DNA from 3 places in the Paenibacillus sp. FSL H3-0286 genome. Region 2 is predicted to be linked to each of the others. Evidence: riboswitches for the same ligand, from Rfam matches in the RefSeq annotation. Region 2 holds a riboswitch; each other region holds the start of a gene.

Region 1 (8,246 bases), 350 kb from region 2:
CCTCAGGTATGTGTGAATTTCGGTACGCCTGAGCAGAAGGCTCTTGAAGAAGTTACAGCGGCAGAAATGTTGGTATATGCGGAGCAGGGTCATTTTCCTGCTGGCAGTATGCAGCCTAAAATTGAAGCAAGTCTTGGCTTTTTGAAAAAAGAGGGACGCAGAGTTATCATTACCAATCCGGAAAATATGAAAGCTGCGATGAGCCAACAGGCTGGCACACATATTGTAAATTAATAGGATCTAATTTATCTCATCATTTCATGGAGACCGCCACTGATCTAAATCAGGGCGGTTTTTTGACATATTCATGAATTGTTATCTAACTGTTGCTTTCAGATGGCCATATTCTGGTGAATAAAAGGAAGATAAGAGGTAAAACTATGTCCACTATAGAGAAAAAAATACATTAAAATGCGGGGGTAAAAGATGATATCGAATAAAGGAACAACACAACGTTTTACCAGGGCTACAATTCTTTGTTGTATTTGTGCATGTACGGTATTGCTAAGTGGTTGCACTAAAGCAGCGGATGAGACTCAAGTGCCTACTCCAACAGCTCAAGTAGAAACTGCAGCACCTTCTGCAGAAGCAACTACACCTGTACCTACAAATAACGCAACAGATCAACCCCTAACATCTGCGTCACCCGGCTCAAATACTGGGAAACTTCCAGAGGGGGTTAGCATTCAGAGAGTTATCAAGGATGTTTCGTTAAAAGATAACTATCATAAAAAGGTTGAGCTGCTAACTGACGGAGGCAAGCGGGTCACCATCACAGATCCGAATCAAAAGATTGTTTTGCAGCAGATTGAATATGACGGAAGGATCACTGCGGTTAAGGGTAAGCAGGTTACTGTTCAAGTGGAGGGCGGTAAAGAGCAAACCTTAACGATTCCTGATCATATAGTCATTGAAGATGAAGACAAGCTCGGATTGAACAATGGCGTTGAAATCGAGTGGACGGTAAATGCAGACGGACAAATCGAAAGTGTGGAACTGGACGATTAAAAAATTACCGAGGTGAGCTGGATGAAATTTCTAATCGTACTTGGTAGTATTCTTGTTCCCATTGTTATGCTGATGTTACAGGGGAAATCGATAAAGTGGCGTATGGTTTTCAATGTTGTTTCGGTCTTAAGTACGATTATCTTTGGAAATATTTCTGCCTTGGCAATTTACGAAATATTAAGAGATCATGCTGTATTTATGACCTCGATCCATGCGATATTTTTAAATCCAATGTTTCTTATTACCGGAGCCTATCTTGGCGTTTATTTAATTTATCGGTTGATGATAATTTCGTATGACGAGGTTTATATGTGATCGGTGCAATACAAATAGGGATGTTCCTGCGAAGGACACCCCTATTTGTGTTGTTAACAGGACGGGGGGTTAAGAGGACTTTCCTACAACGTTTGTTCCGCTCTTCGTGATCTTGTAGGTGATGATATCACCATTCCAGAAGTGGAACTTCAGGATTACCTCGCCGTCTTTAACATCTTTAAAGAACGCGGGAAGCAGCTTGATTTCTTTAGTGTTATAAGAAGGTGAGAAGGTATTGCCGAATTCCTTAAATGGAGTCCAGTCCTGCGGACCTGCATTGCCACCAGCGGTATATACAGCTTCCATTGTGGCAAGCTGGTTACCATTAAAGGTGGTCGGAATGGCAAAGGATTCAGTCGTGCCTTTTGCATCGCTTAATTTAGCTGTGTCATACACAATCACCTTAAGTCTCCACGCAACACCCTTGTTGAATTTCAGAGTCAGCACGGCATTTTCACCGTATTTTTGGGAAGCTGTGAGCTTTTTAAGTTGGCTGGCTTTGAGGATGAGCTCCTCACCATTTAAGGTGTAATCTTTACCTTTGGTCAGATACTTTCCGTTGGCACTAATGGTGGTTAGCTTATTTCCGTTCAGGTTCAGCTTAACCTTGGTATCTTTGATTTGTGCACCTTTTTTTAGGTAGACCAAATCGCTTTCGGTGCTGGAGGAACGCTCCTTCAGACCAGACATTAATACATTGTGGAGTTCAGGGTCAGACCACTTATAAGTTTTACGGTTGAAATGCTGCCCGTTATCCCAGAGCATGGAAGTCATTTTCTTTTCTTTCAAATAATAAGTCAGATACTCGAAGAATTTAAGCTTCTCGCCCTGTTCAATCACACCCGTGTCTTTATCGAAACCTAATAAACCAAATTCGCCGACGATGACAGGGATGCCTTTAGCTACAAATGTATTGTAAACGTTATCAAAAGTTTGAGTGATATCATTTTTTGTATCTTTTTCAAATGTGGTGTAGCCGGCAATGTTCACACTAAACGGCCAGAAGCCATAGAAGTGAACGGTCGCAATAATATTTGGATCGTTCAGAGCCGTAATCGTCTTATAGAGATGATCCATTCTTGTTTGCGTAGGTGAAGACTCTAATGAAGGTAATACAAGTGGGCGGAGGTCGTTTTTCCCACCGGATTTCCGCACGATTTGATAGAAAGAGTTATTAAGTTCAGTAAGCATTTGCTCCATTTTTGCTTCGTCTGTGCTTCCACCATCGGTGAATCGAGGTTCATTTATGCTCTCGAACATCAGCTTATCGGATTTGTCCTTGAAGCGATCGGCAATTTGAGTCCAGGCTGCATTATAACGTGCCAGCGTTTCATCGTGTTTTTCTTCCATATGGCTTACCCATAGCCAGGAATCATGGTGGACATTAATCATGACATAAAGCTTGGCGTCCAGTGCCCAGCCGACAACTTCTTCCACACGGTCGAGGTAGGCCTTTTCTAGGGTATAGTCTGGTGCCGCACCCATGTGAGTATCCCAGGTCACAGGAATCCGAATGCTTTTATAGCCTTGAGCGGCGATCTTTTTAATAAGATCTTGGGTCACACGTGGATTGCCCCAGGAGGTTTCATCCTCACCTGTAGCATCTAAAGTATTGCCAAGGTTCCATCCGGGCTGCATTTCGTCTACATAGGATTGGATCTTACTCTTTGGCGCTGCCTTAGCTTGTTGCTCGTCCTTAGTTGCAGCTGCGGCCATGGATGAGAACAGAGAGAGCAGAAGAGCGGTGACAAGTGTCAATGATAAGAAGGATTTCTGGATTCGCGTAGTCATTGAATTCTCCTTTGTGAGATAAATTTAGGATGCTTGGACCTGGCTTTGACGCTGTACTTGGTGGTTAAATGAACGCAAACACCTCCAGTTTTATTTTGTAAACGCTTTCTGAATATACCCTAACATAGAATACACTTAGCGAGTACCTTACTAATTTGTGGTAAATTCATATAAGAATTAGTGATTTAAATTAATTTGCCCCACAGTTGGATAAAGAAATTATTTGAATAACCCTACTCGTAGAAATTGGTTATTCAATAGGATTATCTCTAGCTGCCCGTTATACAAAAAAGAAATATAACATGACAAAAGCATATATATTAGTTATGATGAAGCATGAAAATTTAAAATTAGAAATAGGTGCCAACTATGAATGTTGCGGAAGTACAATCATAGATTGGTTAAATGGAAAGCGGGTGTGAATCCCGCGCGGTCCCGCCGCTGTGAAAGAGGAGTCCTTGCAAAATGCCACTGGGAAACTGGGAAGGCAGCAAGGGTGATGATACTTGAGCCAGAATATCTGCCTTTTTCTGTTACACCATCAAACTCTACGATCGATAGAGAGGTGCTTGAATAGTGTTTGCCAGCTATTATTGTGGTTCACTATCTTAACCTCTTGACGTTTATGTTGAGTGGTTTTTTTGTGGTTATGAGAAAGTTTATTCTGTTTTTTATCATAGGTATGAAGGGAAGGGTTATGGAAAAATGAAGAAAAATAAGTTTTTAGCGTGGTTACTTATTGTAGCTGTATTTATTACGACATTCTCTACAAGTGTAATCCCGGCTCAAGCAGATGGAGCAAGCTCTACCCTTAAAGGGTATGTATCTGTATCCGTAGAGAAATTCACCTTAGGCCAAGGGTATATTAAGGAACCTATTAAAGTTCCGATTTATGAAGGCGATAATGGCGCATCTTTAATAACACGTGCGCTAGGTGATGGGAATTATAGATATTTAGGAAATATAGATAGTGGTTTTTATTTATCAGAAGTTAAAGATAGTGGCAGAAGCGAAGTCAATATTCCACAATATATTTTAGATATGATTTCAGCCGATGGGAATACAGTCGGCACTAAAGCAGACCCAGATTGGTTAAGTCAGTTTGACTACACCTCCATGTCGGGTTGGATGTATGCAGTAAATAATGTGTTTCCTCCGTTTGGGATGACCGATTATAAGCCTCAAGACGGTGACATCATTCGAACTCAGTTCACCACTTATGGCTATGGTTCTGATCTTGGCGGCTGGGGGGAAATCCCAGTTCAACTTGCCAATAAGGATGCTTTAACTGCGGAAATCGCCGAGATTAATAGTGCCCCTAATAAAGAAACTATTTTGGACAGACCAGTAGTGCAATCGGCAGTTTATGAAGCCTATTCCGTGCTCGAAAACATGGCAAGCTCTCAAATAAGTGTAGATCATGCGCTTGTCGGTCTTAATAATGCATTAGACATTGAACCCCCTGTTATTACAGTAAGTGGCATACAAGATAAACAGGAAGTATCCAATAAAGAAATAAGCTTCAAAGTAGCTGTCACAGACAATGTATATAGTGACATTACTCCAGAAGTGAAGCTGAATGGAGTTACTTTATCACCCGCAAATGGGGAGTACAAAGCTACTCTGAATTCAGGCATTAATGCAATTGCTGTAACGGCTCTTGACGGAGCTGGAAACAAAACAAATGTAACTTATCAGGTTACTTACAAACTGGAAACTACAGTTGCCGTCAAACAACAGTTAGATAAAAACCTTGCTTATATTTTAAATACTGTAAAGAATCCAACGTTTGGAACAGGCAGCGGAGAATGGTCGATCCTTTCTCTGGCACGGGCGAACTATACAGTACCTAACGGTTATTATGATCTCTATTACAATAATGTAGCTACGAAAATAGCATCAATCATTAAAGAGGATGGAAAACTCGACGCCAATAAAAGCACAGAGAATTCCAGAGCGATTCTAGGACTTACCTCTATCGGAAAAGATATCACAAATGTTGCGGGATATGATCTGAGAAAAGCACTCGCTGATTATCAATATATCCAAAAGCAAGGCAATAATGGTCCGATTTTTGCTCTGATTGCGCTAGATAGCCATAACTATGAGATTCCTGTAGTTGATGGAGTTACAGAACAGACCACAAGAGAAAAACTAGTTCAGTATATTTTAGATAAAGAGGTTAAAAAAGGTACAGCAGAAGCTGGTGGCTGGGCATTAGGCGTAACCAAAGCCGATGTCGATATGACTGCGATGGCGATGCAAGCTCTTGCACCTTATTATGCAACCCGTGATGATGTAAAAGCTGCCGTGGATCGGGCCATCCAATGGCTGTCCGATAACCAAAACAATCAAGGCGGATTTACAAGCTGGGGAAGCACTAGCAGCGAGAGTATCTCGCAGGTAATTGTAGCCTTAACTGGTGTAGGCGTAGATCCGCACACTGACGCTAGATTTGTTAAAAGTGGAAATTCGCTTATTGATGCATTACTTAGCTTTGCTGCACCTGAGGGTGGATTTAAGCATATCCTCACAGGCAAAGTAGACAATATGGCAACGGACCAAGGTACGTATGCTCTTGTGTCCTATGATCGTCTGCTCAATCATAGCAACCGTCTCTTTGATATGAATGATGTGCAATTAGAACAACCTACTGCTGTTGTAGCCAAACAACAATTAAATAAAAGCCTTGCCTATATTCTAAACACTGTAAAGACCCCGTCGTTTGGAACAGGCAGCGGAGAATGGTCGATCCTTTCTCTGGCACGGGCGAACTATACAGTACCTAACGGTTATTATGATCTCTATTACAATAATGTAGCTACGAAAATAGCATCAATCATTAAAGAGGATGGAAAACTCGACGCCAATAAAAGCACAGAGAATTCCAGAGCGATTCTAGGACTTACCTCTATCGGAAAAGATATCACAAATGTTGCGGGATATGATCTGAGAAAAGCACTCGCTGATTATCAATATATCCAAAAGCAAGGCAATAATGGTCCGATTTTTGCTCTGATCGCGTTAGATAGCCATAACTATGAGATCCCTGTAGTTGATGGAGTTACAGAACAGACCACAAGAGAAAAACTAGTTCAGTACATTTTAGATAAAGAGGTTAAAAAAGGTACAGCAGAAGCTGGTGGCTGGGCATTAGGCGTAACCAAAGCCGATGTCGATATGACTGCGATGGCGATGCAAGCTCTTGCACCTTATTATGCAACCCGTGATGATGTAAAAGCTGCCGTGGATCGGGCCATCCAATGGCTGTCCGATAACCAAAACAATCAAGGCGGATTTACAAGCTGGGGAAGCACTAGCAGCGAGAGTATCTCGCAGGTAATTGTAGCCTTAACTGGTGTAGGTGTAGATCCGCACACTGACGCTAGATTTGTTAAAAGTGGAAATTCGCTTATTGATGCATTACTTAGCTTTGCTGCACCTGAGGGTGGATTTAAGCATATCCTCACAGGCAAAGTAGACAATATGGCAACGGACCAAGGTACGTATGCACTTGTGTCCTATGATCGTCTGATCAATCATAGCAACCGTCTCTTTGATATGAATGATGTGAAACTGGAACAACCAGAAGAACCGGGGCCTGGGCAACCAGAGGGTCCGAAAGAACTTCCGTTACCTTCTGGGGAGAACCCGAAAGTTGAAATCCCAAATGACGCTAATGATTATATCGTTCCGATCAGCACTGGAGATAGCAACAAAGAAATCACAGTAGCTATTTCGGAAGAAAATCAATCGAAGGTTAGTGTCAATTTACCAAGTAACAGCGACCTTCCTCAGATAGAGGCCATAAAAGGTAACGTATCTGTAGTCATTCCTAAGGGTGCAAAAGTTACAAGTGGGGATGCCTCTGCGATTGAACTGATTTCAGCTTTAACCGGTGCAGAATCTGCACTAAAAGATAGTGTGAATCAGATTATTCCTGGGGACAAGAAGCTTGATAACATTCTTCAAGCATTTTCCATGGGTGGTAGTGCAAGAGTAGAATTCAGTCAATTTATTACGTTAACCTTTAAGGACCTTAAAGGAAAAGAAGCTGCTTATATTCAAAATGGCACCCCTCATGCCATTCAAAAATTTGCAAGTGATGACTTAGGTTTTGCAAGCGGTAAGTCTGAGTATGCCTATGATAGTGGAAATGACTTAATTGTAAAAACCAATCACTTCACTGACTACATTGCGTATGCTTCCAGTGCAGTACAAACACCTGGCGGCGACGGTGGTAATGGTAATGGCGACGGTGGTAGCGGAAATGGTGAAGGAAATGGCGGCAACAATGGTGGCAACAATGGTGGCGAAACCACTCCATCGAAACCATATGTAACCCTGTCCGTGGATAAGCTTACAATTAATAAGGGATATGTTGTTCCATCTGTACAGGTAGAGCTCCAATCTGGTGACACGGTGTGGTCTGTACTAAAAAGAACATTAGATAGCCGCGGTATCGAATATCGAGATTCTTGGAGCGGTAAATATGGAAGTGTGTATGTAGAATCGATCGCAGGCGATGGAGAATTTGACCATGGCAGCGGCAGTGGATGGATGTATAATGTGAATGGAGTCTATCCTGATTATGGTGCATCTTCATATAAACTAAGTGCCGGGGAAAGAATTCAGTGGCGTTATACTACGAATTTGGGTGTGGATCTAAATGCACCGATACCAACTACAAGCCCTACTCCAACCCCAACGCCTAAGCCTGGTGCTACTCCTGCTCCTGGTGGGGGAGCTAATCCGGAAGCCGGCGTTGATCCAAATGTGAGTCCATCTCCAACAGTGACTCCTAAGGATCCTAACCAGACAAATGATATTAAACAACTGTATACAGATGCTGATAAGATCTCTTCCTGGGCTTATTCAGCGATTGAAACAGCTACAGTAAAAGGATATATCCAAGGTAATAATGGTCAGGTGAATCCGAAAGCTTATATCACAAGAGCGGAGTTCACTAAGATTCTGGTTTCTGCATTAGAACTTGATATTAAGAGTGATAAAGGTATTACCTATAAGGATGTCGCTCTAGGCGATTGGTTCTATCCATATGTGAATGCTGCGCATAAGGCAGGTCTAATCACAGGCTTTAATAATGAATTTAAGCCAAATGACAAGATTAC
Region 2 (8,246 bases):
GCCATGCGGATCGACCAGTTTTGGTCAATCGTAAATGCTGTCTTATAGTACCAGATCGTTTTGTCGGACAGATCCGGTGCTGGGTTAGCAATCTTATAAGTTGTTTTTTCTTCATAGGAAAGCAGTTCATACAGTGGATCAATGCTGGCGGTGGAGCCGGCAATAATCGATGTAGATCCATTCGGCGCAATGGCGAACATCCAAGCGTTACGTACGCCGTCCTTAGCTACTTCTTCTTGCAGCTCGCGCCATTGCTCAGTCGTTACATATTTACCTTCTTGCTCACCGCTAACATAACCGCGGGAAGTGAAGTATGCGCCAGTCTCCCAATCGGATCCAGCAAATTTCGGATAACGGCCTTTTTCACGGGCAAGCTCCATGCTCGAACGAACCAACAGGTAGTTGATATGTTCATATAAATGATTGTTATATTCTACGGCTTCATCGGATTCCCAACGAATGCCCTTGAGTGCCAATAGGTGATGCAGGCCGAATGTGCCGAGACCTACTGCGCGGTACTGGCTGTTCGTGTATTGTGCCTGCAGAACTTCAATATTATTAATGTCGATTACGTTATCAAGCATACGAACTTGGATCGGAACAAGTCTTTCTAATACGCCAGCTGGAATCGCCCGTGCTAAGTGAATCGAATTCAGATTGCAGACTACGAAGTCGCCAGGGATTTTGGAAATAACGATCCGGGTCTGGCCATCTTTAGTTACTAATTCTTCTTGCTCAATAACTGTTGCAGACTGATTCTGCATAATTTCTGTACACAGGTTGGAGGAGAAAACCATACCTTGATGACGGTTTGGGTTGGTCCGGTTCACGGTATCGCGGTAGAACATGTACGGTGTACCCGTCTCTAGCTGTGATTTCATAATCCGTTTCATGATGTCGATCGCAGGAACAGTGATCCGGGATAATTCCAGGTTCGCTGTAGCCTCAGCATATTTTTCACGGAAAGTACCTTTGCCAAGCTCTTCATCGTAGAAATCTTCCAATCCTAGTGGACGGCCATTTTTATCTGTCCAGCCCATGACCTTTTTCACCTCATGAGGGCAGAAGAGGTTCCAATGGCTGCGCGATTCTACAGCTTCCATGAACAGGTCAGGTAGGGAGACGCCATGGAACACGTCATGTGCACGCATGCGCTCGTCACCGTTGTTCAGCTTAAGATCGAGGAAAGCGAGAATATCTTTATGGAATACATCAAGATAAACAGCTACAGCACCTTTACGTGTGCCCAACTGGTCTACACTGACTGCTGTATTGTTCAACTGGCGAATCCAAGGGATTACGCCGGAGCTTGTGTTCTTGTGGCCACGGATATCCGAACCACGTGCTCGTACTTTTCCGAGGTAAACGCCGATGCCGCCACCCATTTTGCTTAGACGTGCTACGTCTGTATTGGAGTCAAAGATACCCTCTAGGGAATCGTCTACAGTATCAATAAAGCAGCTGGATAGTTGTCCAGCGACCTTTTTGCCGGCATTGGACATTGTAGGTGTAGCAGCAGTCATATAGATGTTGCTCATAGCCCAATAAGCTTCTTTTACAAGCTCAAGACGTTTCTCAGCTGGCTCACGGTGCATCAGGTACATAGCAATAATCATATAACGTTCTTGTGGAAGCTCCATTACACGGCCGTCAAAATCATGCGCCAAATAACGGTCGGATAGCGTAAGCAGACCGATATAGTCAAACAAAAGGTCGCGTGTATAATCGATACACCCGCCTAGTTCGATAATTTGTTCTTTGGTGTAATGACTTAGAAGTTCTTCGCGATAGATTCCTTTTTTCACGAGATCCGTAATTAGTGGATACAATTCACCGTAAGGCTCTTCTGGATAAGCTTTGTAGCGGCGATGGACGGCAGCTTTTTTATAAAGGGTAGTCAGAAGGGCGCGGGCAGCTGCGAACTTCCAGTTAGGCTCTTCTTTTGTTACAAGCTCTAGAGCGCTCATGGTGAAGGCGTTGCTGATTTCTTCTCCGCTTACCGAGTCACGACGCAGTTTGGAATTCACTCCACGCAGCAAAGTTTCTTTATTTAGTTGATCGAGACCTTCCAGAATACGGTCAGCGTAGACGGAAAGACGGTTCTCATCAAAAGCCAGTTGGCGATTATCCGGTTTTACTACGAATTGCGGCATGGTTAGTTCATCCCTTCTTATTTCAAATTAATTTTCAATATCAAAAATTGATATATTATAGCGCAGCAGGCTGCCACAGAAAGACCTCCGAGCCGTTCATGCTGGCCGGAATGTCGATAATGCGTTGGTTGGAGCTTCCCCGGTAGAGAAGCGTAGTATCTTTCAGTTCTTCTACAAATCTTCCATCTATTAACACCTGACACTGTTTAAGTAGATTCCACTCCGGCGTACCGGGAAGGGCTGTAAGTTCTTCGTACGTATAACCACTGTAAATCCAGATTGAGAACCCTGGCAGTACAGTGCGAAGCTCATGAATGAACCCCAGCAACTCTTCTGCTGAGAAAAAAGGATCGCCGCCTGCCAGTGTCAGACCATCCAGCAAAGGGTTAGCGGCGATTTCTGCGATGATTTCATGTTGTCGTTCTAAGGTGAAGACTTCTCCATATTTAAAGTTCCATGTCTCGGGATTAAAACATCCCGGGCAACGATGGCGGCAGCCGCTGAGAAAGAGGACGGCCCGCATGCCCTCTCCCTCGTTAATCGACTCCGGATAGTAACCGCAAATATTCATAGATGCTTAACGCGATCCCGAACTTCAGCTTGTTTGGCGGCATTAAAGCGGGTCTGATAGTCGCCGGTTAAATAACCTGTAACTCTGCGCAAACGGCGGATGTGCACGTCATTCTCATTTGCGTTGCAGGAAGGACAGTTTGTCCCAATTACGCCTTCGTATCCACAGCTGGAGCAGCGGTCAATCGGATGGTTAATGCTGAAATAACTGACCTGTTGTTCGAGCGCATATTTAATGATTTTGATAAAAGCCGATGGGTTGTTGCGGGCATTGCCGTTTAATTCGACATAAGAAATAGCCCCGGCATTGCAGTATTCATGGAAAGGAGCTTCCAAGCTGATCTTCTGAGCAGCACCCAGATCGAAGTATACAGGGATGTGAAAAGAGTTCGTATAATATTCACGGTCGGTTACGCCCGGAATGGAACCCAGTACCTTGCGGTCAACTTTGGTGAATTTACCGGACAAACCTTCTGCTGGAGTAGCGAACAGGGTGATGTTAAGATCCAGTTCCTCACTTTTCCGATCGCAATAGTCCCGCATATGACGCACGATAGCCAGCGCCTTGGCATGAACTTCCATATCCTCGCCATGGTGTTTGCCGTACATAGCTTTCATACATTCCGCCATACCGATGAAGCCAAGAGACAGACTGCCATGCTTCAGCAGATCGCCTACAGTGTCATCGGGTGCAAGATGTTCGCCGCCTTCCCAAACGCCTTCTCGCATCATGAAATCGGAAGCTTTAGCTTTTTGTGCGGTTTGGATGTGGAAGCGATGGAGAAGTCCTTCCAGCGCAATATCCATATAATGATTTAGATCTTCATAGAAGCCAGCTTCGTCTGCGACGGTACGTCTGCCTGTTACTGTGCCGTGTGCAAGACCTAGCCGAACCAGATTTAGTGTATTAAAGGAAAGGTTGCCCTTCCCAGAGCAATGATTACGCCCAAAACGGTCACCGAGCACTCGGGTTCGGCAGCCCATTGTAGCGAACTCCGTATCAGGATCACTTGAATCATAATACTGCAAGTTGAGCGGAGCGTCCAGATTAGCGAAGTTTGGATATAGTCTGCGCGCAGAACATTCAGCTGCTTTTAGGAACAGTTCATAGTTAGGATCGCCTTGCTGTTGATTGATTCCTTGCTTGCATTTGAAGATTTGAATCGGGAACACTGGTGTTTCTCCGCTGCCAAGTCCGTTCATAGTTGCGGTTAGCAGAGAACTGATCACAAGCTGACCTTCTGGTGAAGTACAAGTACCGTAGTTGATGCTGGTAAACGGTATTTGTCCACCGGATCGGCTGGACATGGTATTCAGATTATGTACCATACTTTCAGCCGCTTGCAGAGTTTCGATTTCGGTTTCCTTTAGTGCAAAACGGAACGCCCTTGGATATAACTCCGCCAGATCGGTCCGGCTCATCGTAATCTCGCCCAAAGATTCATCAGCTTGTCCTTCTTCAAAATAATCCAGACCCTTGCGGAACAGCTTGGCGAAGGATTTGGTTACATAAGGTGCCAGATCATAGTCGAGTTTATTGGCGGATACACCACCATATTGAGCATTTTGCTGGGATTGGAAAATAATCGCTACCAGAGACATAGCTGTCATTATTGAGTTCGGAGGACGAACGCTGCCGTTGCCGGTATTGAAACCTTCACGGAGAAGTTTATCAAACGGGATGAAAATACAGTTCGTCGTTCCAATCGCGTATTGATCCAGATCATGCACATAGACGACATTGTCATCAATAGCCTGCACTAGCTGCGGCGGCATCGTAAAATTGCGGGCGTACCATTTTGAATATTCACTGCCGAACTTGCTCATTTTACCGGAGAAACTCTCTCCATTCAAATTGGCATTCTCGCGCAATAGGTCCATATCCCGACTGTCGATAATATCCCGGCCTAAATCAATGAGCTCTTCTAAAAGAACTTCCCGTGCATTTTCTACTCCATTAAATTGTCTCTCCAACAACGTCATTGTACAGCTCTCCTCTCAGTATAAAAGAAAAACATCTATCATCAAATCCATATATCCATAAGAAGTTGGACTGCTATAAGCAGTCGTATATTTGTTCAGATTACATAAAAAAAGCATCCCCTACCCGAGGATGGCAGAAAATGCCCGATGCGTTATGTAAATATCCACACGGATATTTGCAGAGGTCTCTACGTAGATGACCGCATGCGGACACCATCCCTGTTCCTCGCAGGCATCAATAGTTGGTGTCGTCGAAACAGGTAGGTCTCCTGGCTTCCGTGGGATCTCTCGGCGCCTTCCCAAGGGTGTTCCTAACCCTCAGTGGCATTTGCCGGGAGATGTGGATTCTCAAGCTTCCCAGAAGCTTAAGAAGGCCATCCGGTTACAGTGGCGGGACCGCAGCGGATTCTCACCGCGCTTCCCTATTAAGCTCTAAATCCGGTTAAGGATCAAAGCGCCTGTCTCCACTATATTTTGTTGTCGTTAGATAAAAATAACCCAAGATGTTGTGTTTGTAAACAGTTTTTTAGAAAACCCGCGCGGGGAGCGGGTTCTTCAAAAGTACTCCACAAATGATCCACAGGCTGTCCATAAGTAATCCACAATTGATCCACAGGGAGATGCGAAATGATTCATAAATTGTCCGAAAAGATGCCACAAAGAGTCCATAAATATAGTGCAGATGACCCTAGAATTTGCTCATGAGAAAATACTCTTAGCCCAAAGTCATATTTTGGAGTAATCAGAAGAAATAGAAGAGATAAGGGAGGATAATCTTGCTTAGTTTGTGACAGAGCGGTGGAATTGTTACAATGGAAGGAGACAGCTACTATAAAATTTCGAGGAGGTATTCTCATGCCTATCGCTGAAGTTACAGTTATTCCAATTGGAACAGGCAGTACCAGTCTTAGCAGCTATGTTGCGGATATGCAGCGGGTGCTGAAGACAGTAGAAGGGATTACTTATGAACTTACGTCTATGGGTACGATCATCGAAGGGCCTCTGCAACGCATTTTTGCCGCGGTAGAAGCTTTGCATGAGTCTCCTTTTGCCGCAGGTGCAGAACGTGTCTCTACTTCACTTAAAATAGACGACCGCCGCGATAAACCCTCTACTAGCCGTGGAAAGTTAGAGTCTGTGGAGCGTAAGCTACAGGTGGATTAGCAGTTTAGGAGGGCGGAAAACAGGGAGAAATAGGCTTGCGTTTCTGGCTGAAAGTTGTATAATATTTTTTGTTTGACAGAAAAACAGCGTTAAGCTGGTGTAGCTCAGGGGTAGAGCAACGCACTCGTAATGCGTAGGCCGGGGGTTCAATTCCCTTCACCAGCATCCTTACAAAGTCGATAGTGGCGCGTGTTCCCGGGTTTTTGGAACTGCGCCTTTTTTTTGTACAAGCATCAACTTCTAACATTCTTCTAACCTTTAGTCGATTAAAGTGGGTGTCTCGTCAATTTTCTCCACTTCTTTTCGGGTTCCTAGAATAGAATCTCCGATACATCGGGGCACCGCTTCCTGCAGATTGGGGAGAACATGTGAATAAGTATCCAGAGTGATATTTATTGATGAATGGCCTAATCTTTCCTGAAGTCGAATATGATGGACAGCCCCTGCTGTTCCCTGTTCTTCTGGAGAAACGTATCAAGGAAGATAAGACATGGCGCGAAATCGGTAATGAAAACGGTATGACTAGTGGTCACTGTCGAGCAGATGGAAGGCGTGTCGCAAGCTGACAGCAATCAGAATGAAGGATGTGGCGGAGGTGCAGCATAAGCTGCTTTTCTCTTGCGGGGGCAGATCGGTTAGATGGTAATTACTATAAAAATAAAAAAGACACCACAAGGTGTCTTAGTACAGATACTTTTCGCTCGAATTTCACGAGCTCGTCAGTGAACTGAGTTCATAAGCAAGACTGGCTACGGCTAACAGATGAAGAGATAAAGTAATATCAATGTTAAAATGTGCGGTAATATTAATTTTCATAGATAACCACGCTCCTAAAGTATAAATACACATAAAGAAAACTTTATAAAGCGCTTGGCCTGCCATCATCAGTGCCAGGTAGCCATCCTGTACAGACGCCTTAGCGTTTCGACAATAACATTATACTTAATATTTTGTGTTTTGCCAAAAAAAGGACCCCCAATTCTTGGTCGGGGTGGCGGTTCTGTGTGGTTTCTCAGCGCTTTGGAATCATGATGGTCATTGAGGCTCCACGCACGCGGCTGCAGAATGATCAAATGGAAGTTACGTTTCGGTGTTCATATCTGCTGCATGCTCTGAAATTGATTATCCAAATAACGGGCAGCAAGTTCAGAAGGTTAACGGATTTTTTATTGATACAGGTTGAATTTAATGTTTGATACTGTTGTTATGCTAACGGGAAAGGATAGTTTAATAAAGGAGTTACTTAAGACTGGAATAATGAGCAATGTGACAATTATGTCATTCTGAATTGAATATTGTTAGGTTAATCGATGGGGAAGTTTACTTGTCTCCCTTATACTGGAAATTAAATGATTTTATTTCCGAAAGGGGACAATGCACTGATGACTGATGTAATTAAAGCAATAATACTTGGCATAATAGAGGGCTTAACTGAATTTTTACCAGTATCATCTACTGGACATCTTATTCTAGCAGGCGATTTGCTTAGCTTTGAGGGAGATGCTGCAATAACTTTTAAAATTGTTATTCAGTTGGGTGCAGTGATGGCAGTTTTAATTCTTTATTGGAAAAGGTATTTGGAGATTGGGGTTAATATGATTAGAATGGATTTTTCCAAAAGCAAAGGATTAAATGTCATTCATATGATTTTGGCTATGTTACCAGCATTAACCCTATATCTTCTCTTCAAGGACACAATAAAAAGCCAATTATTTGGCCCAACCCCTGTTTTGATAGGTCTAGTTGTTGGTGGCGTGTTGATGATCATTGCAGCGCGGAATAGGCGGACTGAAACCGCTGATACTATCGATGGGATTAATTATAAACAGGCTTTCGGAATTGGTCTGTTTCAATGCTTGGCGTTATGGCCGGGATTTTCGAGATCAGGTTCGACGATTTCAGGTGGCCTGTTGCTTGGCACTAGCCAAAAAGCCGCTGCAGATTTTACATTCCTTATTTCTGTGCCTGTTATGTTTGGTGCAAGCTTGTTGGATTTGTACGATAGTCGTGATTTGCTGAGTTCTGACGATTTGCTTCTAATGTTAATTGGCTTTGCGACATCCTTTCTTGTGGCAATGATTGCAGTAGTGACGTTCATCAAACTGATTAAGAGACTTCGATTGGAGTGGTTTGCTCTATACCGGTTTGTTTTAGCAGCTCTCTTCTATTTAATTGTCATACAGTAATTGGATTAGTCAATATGAACATCATGGGAAAGAAGCTTTTAAAAAGGCTATACATCATATCCTGCACAGATTTAACTAGAGGTTAAAACAAGGGGAAATCACCAAACAAGACAAAGCTCAAGTAGTCTATGAACTAAGGAATGAATTTTCGGTGTAAGCACTTCTACAGCTAGCCATTATCCCTCGTTTG
Region 3 (8,246 bases), 2.5 Mb from region 2:
TATCCGTTCCGAAGAAGGAAGCGGGACCACCGTGCGGATTGTATTTAGGGAGCAGCATATAACAAACCTTACAAATGTGTAAGGGCATTGTAAGTTTCAGAAATAGCAGCCTATGTGTACACTTTGTATAATGAAGGCAATCCAGTCGAAAGAAGGAGAGGTAACACTTGCCCATTCTAGATGTTCATAATTTATCAAAAATATATGAGGGTAAAGTGTCCACTCAGGCGCTGAATCATATCCGCTTTTCTGTAGAAAAGGGGGAGTTTGTTGGCATAATGGGTCCATCCGGGAGCGGGAAAACAACGCTGCTCAACACGATTGCCACCATCGACCAACCGACCTCCGGTCAGATTCTGATCAACGGCCGAGATCCTAATCTGCTTAGCAGAAAAGAAAAGGCGCTTTTTCGCCGTCATGAGCTAGGCTTCGTCTTTCAGCATTTTAATCTACTGGATACGCTCACTGTAGAGGAAAACATCGTATTACCTTTGACGCTTGCAGGTGCTCGTGTCCCAGAGATGGAGAGCAGGCTGAAAGAGGTCACTACCTTGCTTGGCATCGAACATTTGCTGAAGAAGCGCACGTACGAGGTCTCAGGCGGACAAATGCAGCGGGCGGCTATCGCCCGGGCGATGATTCATCGTCCATCGTTAATTTTGGCGGATGAGCCCACAGGCAATCTGGACTCCAAAGCCTCAGGGGAAGTCATGAATATGTTGACAGAGGTGAATAAGGAAGAAGGAGCTACGGTGCTGATGGTCACACATGACGCAGTGGCTGCAAGCTTTTGCAACCGGGTCATCTTTATTAAAGACGGACGTTTCTATAGTGAAATGTACAAGGGCAGTAATAGAGGCGCTTTCTTCCAAAGTATTATTGATATGCTGTCTCTGCTTGGGGGAACCAGCCATGACCTTTCGGCAATTCGCTTATAGGAATGTAACACGTAATAAACGCAAATATGCAGCTTACTTTGTCGTCAGTGCTTTTTCGGTGATGATCTTTTTCGTGTGCGCTTTGTTTATTTACCATCCGGATATTTCAAAGAGCTTAATTTATAGTACGGCGGCTCATACGATGATGGTGGCAGAGGCAATTATTTATGTCTTTTGTTCTTTGTTCGTGCTCGTATCCGTTGGATCTTTCCTGCAGTCGCGCAAGATGGAGTTCGGAATTTTATTGATGCATGGAATGACGAAGAGACAGCTGAACACCATGGTTTTTCTGGAAAATATGATGATCGGCACCTCTGCCATCCTGACAGGTACCCTTCTCGGGTTACTTCTGGGCAAATTATTTTTGATGATCGGATCTACTTTTTTGGGAATTCCCCTGTTAACCTTTCATCTCCCATGGCAGGCACTTGTGCTTACGATTTGCAGCTTCGTGTTATTGTTTTTTCTGATATCGCTTTGCACCTTTGTTTTTATCGGCAATGAGTCACTGATGCGTCTGTTTCAGGGAGAGCGTAAGGCAGAAGAAGAACCCAAAGTATCCTTTGTATTATCTATTATTTCTGCTGTACTGCTGATCAGTGGTTATTATATGGCGGCTACTGCAAAAGCTGCTTCCGTAGAGAAAGTCATGTTTCCGGTCGTTGCGATTACGGTTATCGGGACGTATCTCTTTTATACCCAGCTAAGTATTTGTTTGGTTAAGCTGCTTAAGGACATTCGGCACTTGTATTGGCATCGTACGAATATCATCACTTTATCCGGTTTGTCCTACCGCTGGAAAGAGAATGGCCGAATGTTTTTTATGGTGACGATTGTATCCGCAGTCTCCTTCACTTCCGTAGGGGTATTTGCATCGATACATACACTTTCCAGAGAGCTGAAATTGGATTATCCCGCAGCAGTGGGTTATGTAGCCAAAGGAAATCAGGCGGATGTACCCTTTGATCAGCATCTGAACGAAATTAAGGAAGAGCTCAAGACGCACGAACTCCCTTATGAGGCGCTTAGTATCCCGATTAAATATGCTGAGGTTGAAGCTCAGACTGGACCCGATCGCACTTTACGCCTTCCCTTGATTGCTTTCAGTGATTATAATCTCGCCCTGCAACGTGCAGGGTTCCCAACAGATGAGCGTGCTCTGGTGGGTAACGAAGGTCTGGTGATGATTGGTTCACAGCGTGATCGCAGTTTAACAGAAGGCAGAGTAAAAGCGGTCTATTCCTTGCAGCAAGGACTTGCCATTAAAGAAATAGGTTATACCGAGCAAGTTCCCATCGCCGAATATTTATTGCCGGAGCTGGATGGTAGAGATGGCGGGGATTTTAGTGGTGTCGTGATCAGTGATGAGCTCTACAGCGCTATTGATCCCGTGCAGACGGATCTTTATACAGGTTTTTATGTAGAGGATTTTCCACAGACGGTAGGTATCGCTGCTGATCTTGCCCATAAAGGCAAACAGTCCTATGAAAGTGATTCTCCGTATGCGATTGTGATCAGCGGCACGCTGTTTGAGCTTCAGAAAACATTGTATAACACAATGCTTTTTGCTTCCTTGCTGGTGGGTACTGTCTTTTTTATCGCGGCAGGCAGCTTTCTTTACTTCCGGTTATATACCGATCTTGATCATGATCGCAATCAATATTCCACTTTGTCCAAGATGGGACTTACGGATAAAGAACTCAATCGAATAGTTACGATTCAGCTGTCTTTGTTGTTTTTTGTGCCGGTCGGAATAGCTATTTTACACAGTGTGTTTGCCTTTATTGCGCTTCAACGGTTGTTCTACTTATCTATCGCAACGGAGACAGGCGCGGTGTTACTCGGATATTTGGCTGTTCAAGGACTATACTTCTTTTTTATTCGCAGCCGCTATTTACGCAACCTGAAGAAGAACTTGATATGAGAAATGGGGGTAACAAGATGCAAGCATGGATTACAGATTTTATGGAGCAGTTTGGTTACTTCGGTATTTTTCTGATGCTGGCCTTTGAAAATATATTTCCACCAATTCCTTCAGAAGTGATCCTGCCCTTTGGAGGATTTATGACGACTACGACGAGCTTGACGATCCCTGGTGTAATCATTGCTGCCACGGCTGGTTCACTACTGGGTGCAGTAATTCTCTATTATATTGGCCGATTATTGGATGTGAGCCGGTTAGAGAAACTGGTTGAACGCTGGGGTAGCCTAATTAGGGTCAGTAAAAAAGATATCCACAAGGCTGACGCCTGGTTTGATAAATATGGCTACTGGACTGTATTGTTTTGTCGGATGGTTCCGCTGGTCCGCAGTCTGATTTCGATTCCGGCGGGAATGTCGGGCATGAAATTTGGAGTATTTATGATCTTCACAACGATTGGCACATTGGGATGGAATTTGCTGCTTGTGCTTATTGGCGCGGTATTGGGCGAATCCTGGGAAGACATTGCCGTGTACATGGATGTGTACTCCAATGTAGTCTATGTACTAATTGCTGGCGGATTAGTTATCCTTGGGTTTCTGTACTTCCGCAAACGCAGCCGGAGAATGAACACTGAGGGCTAAGCGGGTAGTGGACTGATAATAGAAATGACTATTAAAAAGGAGGGAAACAAATGGAGCTATTAACGATTATTAAAGCCATTATTTTGGGGCTTGTTGAAGGTTTAACCGAATTTGCTCCAGTATCCTCCACGGGTCATATGATTATTGTTGATGATATGTGGCTGAAATCACAGGAGTTATTTGGACAATATACAGCAAATACCTTCAAAGTAGTTATTCAACTGGGTTCAATATTAGCGGTTGTTGTGATCTTTAGAAATCGGTTCATTGATTTGTTAGGCTTAAAGCGTTTCAGCCGTAAGCAGTTGGATCCTGTAACAGAGGAGCTACCGCAGTTGGAGCAGGGCGGGCATCTCAAGCTGACTCAGGTTCTGGTAGGGTTAGTGCCTGCAGGTGTGTTAGGTGTTCTGTTTAATGATTATATTGATGAGCATTTATTCTCTACCTCAACAGTGTTAATTGGTCTAGTGATTGGGGCTATATTAATGATTATTGCCGATCTGTTTGGGCCGAAGAAGATCAGAACTGAGAGTGTAGATCAGATTACATACAAACAGGCACTTGGTGTAGGTCTTGTACAGTGTTTTTCGTTATGGCCTGGATTTTCACGCTCGGGCTCGACGATTTCTGGTGGAGTACTCCTCGGGATGAGCCATCGTGCCGCTGCTGATTTTACGTTTATTATGGCAGTACCCATCATGGCAGGTGCCAGTCTGTTGTCACTGATGAAAAACTGGCAATATTTCACCATGGACGCGTTGCCGTTTTTTATTGCAGGCTTTATTAGTGCCTTCCTATTTGCGCTGTTATCGATGCGTTTCTTCTTAAAACTGATCAATCGTATCAAGCTCTTACCGTTTGCTATATACCGTATAATTCTTGCTGCTGTAGTATATTTCGTATTTTTCTAAGTCCGTTATAAGGAATCGATATAACAGAAGCCCCAGTAATCTATTGCAGATTGCTGGGGCTTTCACGTATGATGACATCAGATTAAGACACTCAAATGATGAATGATATCGGAGACAGGTGCTGACCGGAAAATAGTAATTCGGTAGGCTTAATAGGGAAATTCGGTTCGAAGCCGATGCGGTCCCGCCACTGTAACGGAAGAATCTCGAGCAACAGAGGTCACTGGCAATTTACTACTGCTGGGAAGACTGCTCAAGATGTTGACGCCGCTAGCCAGGAGACCTGCCTGTTTCAACAGCACTGCTTCACCTACGGAAGATAGGGAGGTGTTAGACGTTAACCATGGGTATATCATGGGCGTCTTTCCCTTTGACTTTTTTAGGGAAGGGCGCTCTTTTTTATAGGAAAGCAAGTAGCTTTGGAGTTTGAAATAAGAGATGGAAGAGGGAGTGTATCGAGATGACGAATAAAGTAAAAGTAAGTAATCTTGGATATCCGAGAATCGGAAAGAACCGCGAGTGGAAAAAGACACTGGAAGCCTACTGGCAGGGGAAAATAAATGAAGAGCAATTCCGCTCCGAAATGGCAGCAATTCAGCTGCAGCATTTGAAGACCCAGCAAGAGGCAGGAATTGAGCTTATTCCGGTGAATGATTTTACTTTTTATGACCATGTGTTGGATACGGCTGTTATGTTTGGAATTGTACCTCCACGGTACACGTATGATGGCGGCGACATCGGGCTTGATCTTTATTTTGCAATGGCCCGTGGTAATACTGAGGCTACTGCCTGTGAGATGACCAAATGGTTCAATACGAACTATCACTATATCGTTCCAGAGATCGGCACACAAACACCACGCCTGACTGAAAATAAACCTCTAGCGGCTTATCGTTTTGCTAAATCGCAGGCAGGGATTGAAGGTAAACCGGTACTTTTAGGTCTGTATACCTTCCTTAAGCTGTCCAAAGGTTACGCAGCGGCAGATATCGCCAAGATTGCTGCACGTTTTGTTCCAGTCTATGTTCAACTGCTACAGGAACTGAAGCAAGAAGGGGTAAGCTGGGTACAAATCGATGAGCCAGCGATTGTTACAGGCATAAGTAAAGAAGAATTAACACTGCTTAACTCGATATACACAGAAATTGCCGGCTCCGTGCCGGGCTTGAATATTATTTTACAGACGTATTTCGAAGCTGCTGAACCGTTGGAGGCACTGCTAGAGTTGCCTGTTCAAGGCTTGGGTCTTGACTTTGTGCACGATGGTGGAGCGAATCTGGCTTCTATCGAACGTCTTGGCTGGCCGAAGGACAAATGGCTGGGTGCCGGAATTATTGATGGACGGAACATCTGGCGTTCCGATTTAGACGCTAAGCTGCAACTGGTAGAAAAGCTCAGCGTTCATGTGCCGCTTGATCGTCTTATTCTTCAGCCTTCTTGCAGTCTGCTGCATGTCCCAGTCACCGTTCAAGGTGAGGTGAAGCAGAAGGCGACAGTTAAGAATGCGTTAGCTTTTGCCGATGAGAAGCTTGCAGAGCTTAGTTTGCTCGGAGCAGCCCTCGCAGATAAAGGAGAAGCTTCTAAAGCAGCGCTGGCCGCTAGTCGTGAAGCTATTGCAGCATTCCGCGCACTACCTGAGCGTGGCCGTAAGGATGTGGCGGAGCAAGTGCTTGCACTTGCAGCTTTGCCGGACCAACGCAGTTTGCCTTTTGCTGAACGCTTAAAGGTGCAGCAAGAGAAATGGCAGCTTCCACTTCTGCCAACCACTACAATTGGTAGCTTCCCGCAGACAGTAGAAGTGCGTCAGGCGAGATTGAAATGGCGTAAAGGGGTCTGGAATCAGGAGCGTTATGATGGATTTGTTCGTGAGCAGATCGCGGATGCAATTACCTTCCAAGAAAAGCTAGGTCTGGATGTTCTGGTCCACGGTGAGTTCGAGCGTACAGATATGGTGGAGTTTTTCGGAGAAAAGCTGGATGGATACTTGTTTACTAGTAATGGCTGGGTTCAATCCTACGGTTCCCGTTGCGTTAAGCCACCGGTGATCTACGCGGATGTTGCATTTATACAGCCTATGACTGTTAAAGAAAGTGTCTATGCACAATCGTTGACGAAGCTTCCGGTTAAAGGAATGTTGACGGGTCCTGTAACTATCCTCAATTGGTCATTTGTACGTGATGATCTCAGCCGGGAAGAGGTAGCCAATCAAATTGCTCTTGCCCTTCGCCATGAAGTAAAAGCGTTGGAAGATGCAGGCATCGAAATGATTCAAGTGGATGAGCCGGCTATACGTGAAGGACTTCCGCTTAAGGCAGAAGACCGTGAGCATTACCTGAACTGGGCAGTGAAGTCGTTCCGCGTTGCTACGAACCATGTGAAGGCTACGACACAAATTCATACGCATATGTGCTATAGCGAATTCAATGACATGATCGATTCCATATCGGCTATGGATGCTGATGTAATCTCCATTGAGACTTCACGTAGCCATGGGGAGCTGATTATCAGCTTTGAGGAGCAGGCCTATGATAAAGGAATCGGTCTTGGAGTGTATGACATCCATAGCCCGCGGGTTCCGGCTGTAGAAGAAATGACGGCGAATATCGATCGTGCGCTGCGGGTGCTGGACCCTGAACAGTTCTGGATTAATCCGGATTGCGGTCTGAAAACACGTGGCTGGCAGGAGACAGAGGATGCACTACGTAACATGGTAAGCGCTGCTGCTATTGCGAGGGAAAAGTCAGGGGTTATTGCATCAAAATAGACATAAATAAATTAGAGCCAGGGTAATTTACCCTGGCTTTTTAGTTCACTTATTTTTTTATAATCAGCTACTTGATAATAATTCTCAATCTTGTTAGAATGAAAAAGAAAAAGAAGGAACCGTGGAGGGTCCCTTCAGGCATTTACTTATTTACTTTCGAAAGTTTTGCAATCTGTTTCTTCTGCGCGTTTTGGTTCTTGGGAGCTGTGGAAAGCTACGAAGATCGATTCAGCGCTGCATTTGTTCTCTTCTGCCCAGTGGGTGCAGGAGTTAACTTCACAAACTACGTCTTTTGCCATGAGGGTTCACCTCCCCTTATAGTAATTGATAGTATCATTCAATGAACGGCTCTGTTCAGCAAGGTGGAGCTTGTCTCAACAAAGCCGTGTCACGCCCTCATTCATTATGAATAGAGGGTATTTGGCTTTTTTTACTAGGTTAGACGTGGTAATTGTACCAAATAATGAGTTTGTAAGCAAATAAGTTCTTTAACTTTCGGGTCACCTTCCCACATCAAAAATATGTCCAATAAGAGCCGCAGAAATGCGGCTTTTTGTGTATTCAACAAGAAAAACCAAAAGAAATTTACCGAAATTCCATATTCCAGTGCAACCTTCCAAGTTTTGGGGCGTTATAGAAATGAGAGACGGAAGAGATCTGTACAGAACATGACATTCCGTAACGTTACAATGCTAGGGATAACCACTACACTTTTGGAGGAATGAGAATGCGCAAATGGGGTCTGCATTACTTATGTTTATTAATTCTTGCGGTGGTATTGGCAGGTTGTGGCTCGGGTGATAACAATTCGGCGGCAGACAAATTAGCTGGTGACGGCGGAAATACGAGTAATTCTGCTGCAGCAACCACTGAGCAATCTTCGAAAGCTACATTAGCGGATAAGAGCACCTCAGCAGAAGCTGAGACAGCAGCGGGAGGCAACGAAGCCCCAGTTGAAAAAGGTTTGACATCAGAGAACACGGATCAAGGGAACGCGGGATTCACGGGCAGTGATGTCGTGGAAGGATTGAACAAGAAGCTAATCTATCATGCCAATCTGACTATGGA

What was found. Region 2 has a riboswitch for cobalamin ahead of MHB37_RS02375 (anaerobic ribonucleoside triphosphate reductase). Riboswitches for the same ligand answer to the same signal wherever they lie in the genome.
Region 1: it holds a riboswitch for cobalamin, as region 2 does, so the genes downstream of both, MHB37_RS03910 (S-layer homology domain-containing protein) here and MHB37_RS02375 (anaerobic ribonucleoside triphosphate reductase) in region 2, are expected to answer to the same signal.
Region 3: it holds a riboswitch for cobalamin, as region 2 does, so the genes downstream of both, metE (5-methyltetrahydropteroyltriglutamate--homocysteine S-methyltransferase) here and MHB37_RS02375 (anaerobic ribonucleoside triphosphate reductase) in region 2, are expected to answer to the same signal.

What each region holds. Positions count from the first base shown of each region.
Region 1 is NZ_CP150285.1:889,374-897,619, forward strand. Features, by position in the region: gene arcC (carbamate kinase) at 1-234, shown strand, start outside; gene MHB37_RS03900 (hypothetical protein) at 427-1,008, shown strand; gene MHB37_RS03905 (cellulase family glycosylhydrolase) at 1,393-3,114, opposite strand; cobalamin riboswitch at 3,456-3,657, shown strand; gene MHB37_RS03910 (S-layer homology domain-containing protein) at 3,820-8,246, shown strand, end outside.
Region 2 is NZ_CP150285.1:541,695-549,940, forward strand. Features, by position in the region: gene MHB37_RS02365 (ribonucleoside-diphosphate reductase subunit alpha) at 1-2,153, opposite strand, end outside; gene nrdG (anaerobic ribonucleoside-triphosphate reductase activating protein) at 2,209-2,724, opposite strand; gene MHB37_RS02375 (anaerobic ribonucleoside triphosphate reductase) at 2,721-4,706, opposite strand; cobalamin riboswitch at 4,948-5,183, opposite strand; gene MHB37_RS02380 (MTH1187 family thiamine-binding protein) at 5,562-5,870, shown strand; tRNA gene MHB37_RS02385 (tRNA-Thr) at 5,964-6,035, shown strand; gene MHB37_RS02390 (hypothetical protein) at 6,269-6,436, shown strand; gene MHB37_RS02395 (undecaprenyl-diphosphate phosphatase) at 7,253-8,056, shown strand.
Region 3 is NZ_CP150285.1:5,132,780-5,141,025, reverse strand. Features, by position in the region: gene MHB37_RS23180 (sensor histidine kinase) at 1-82, shown strand, start outside; gene MHB37_RS23175 (ABC transporter ATP-binding protein) at 168-938, shown strand; gene MHB37_RS23170 (FtsX-like permease family protein) at 913-2,862, shown strand; gene MHB37_RS23165 (DedA family protein) at 2,880-3,503, shown strand; gene MHB37_RS23160 (undecaprenyl-diphosphate phosphatase) at 3,554-4,414, shown strand; cobalamin riboswitch at 4,514-4,720, shown strand; gene metE (5-methyltetrahydropteroyltriglutamate--homocysteine S-methyltransferase) at 4,875-7,178, shown strand; gene MHB37_RS23150 (DUF1540 domain-containing protein) at 7,325-7,477, opposite strand; gene MHB37_RS23145 (DUF4349 domain-containing protein) at 7,906-8,246, shown strand, end outside.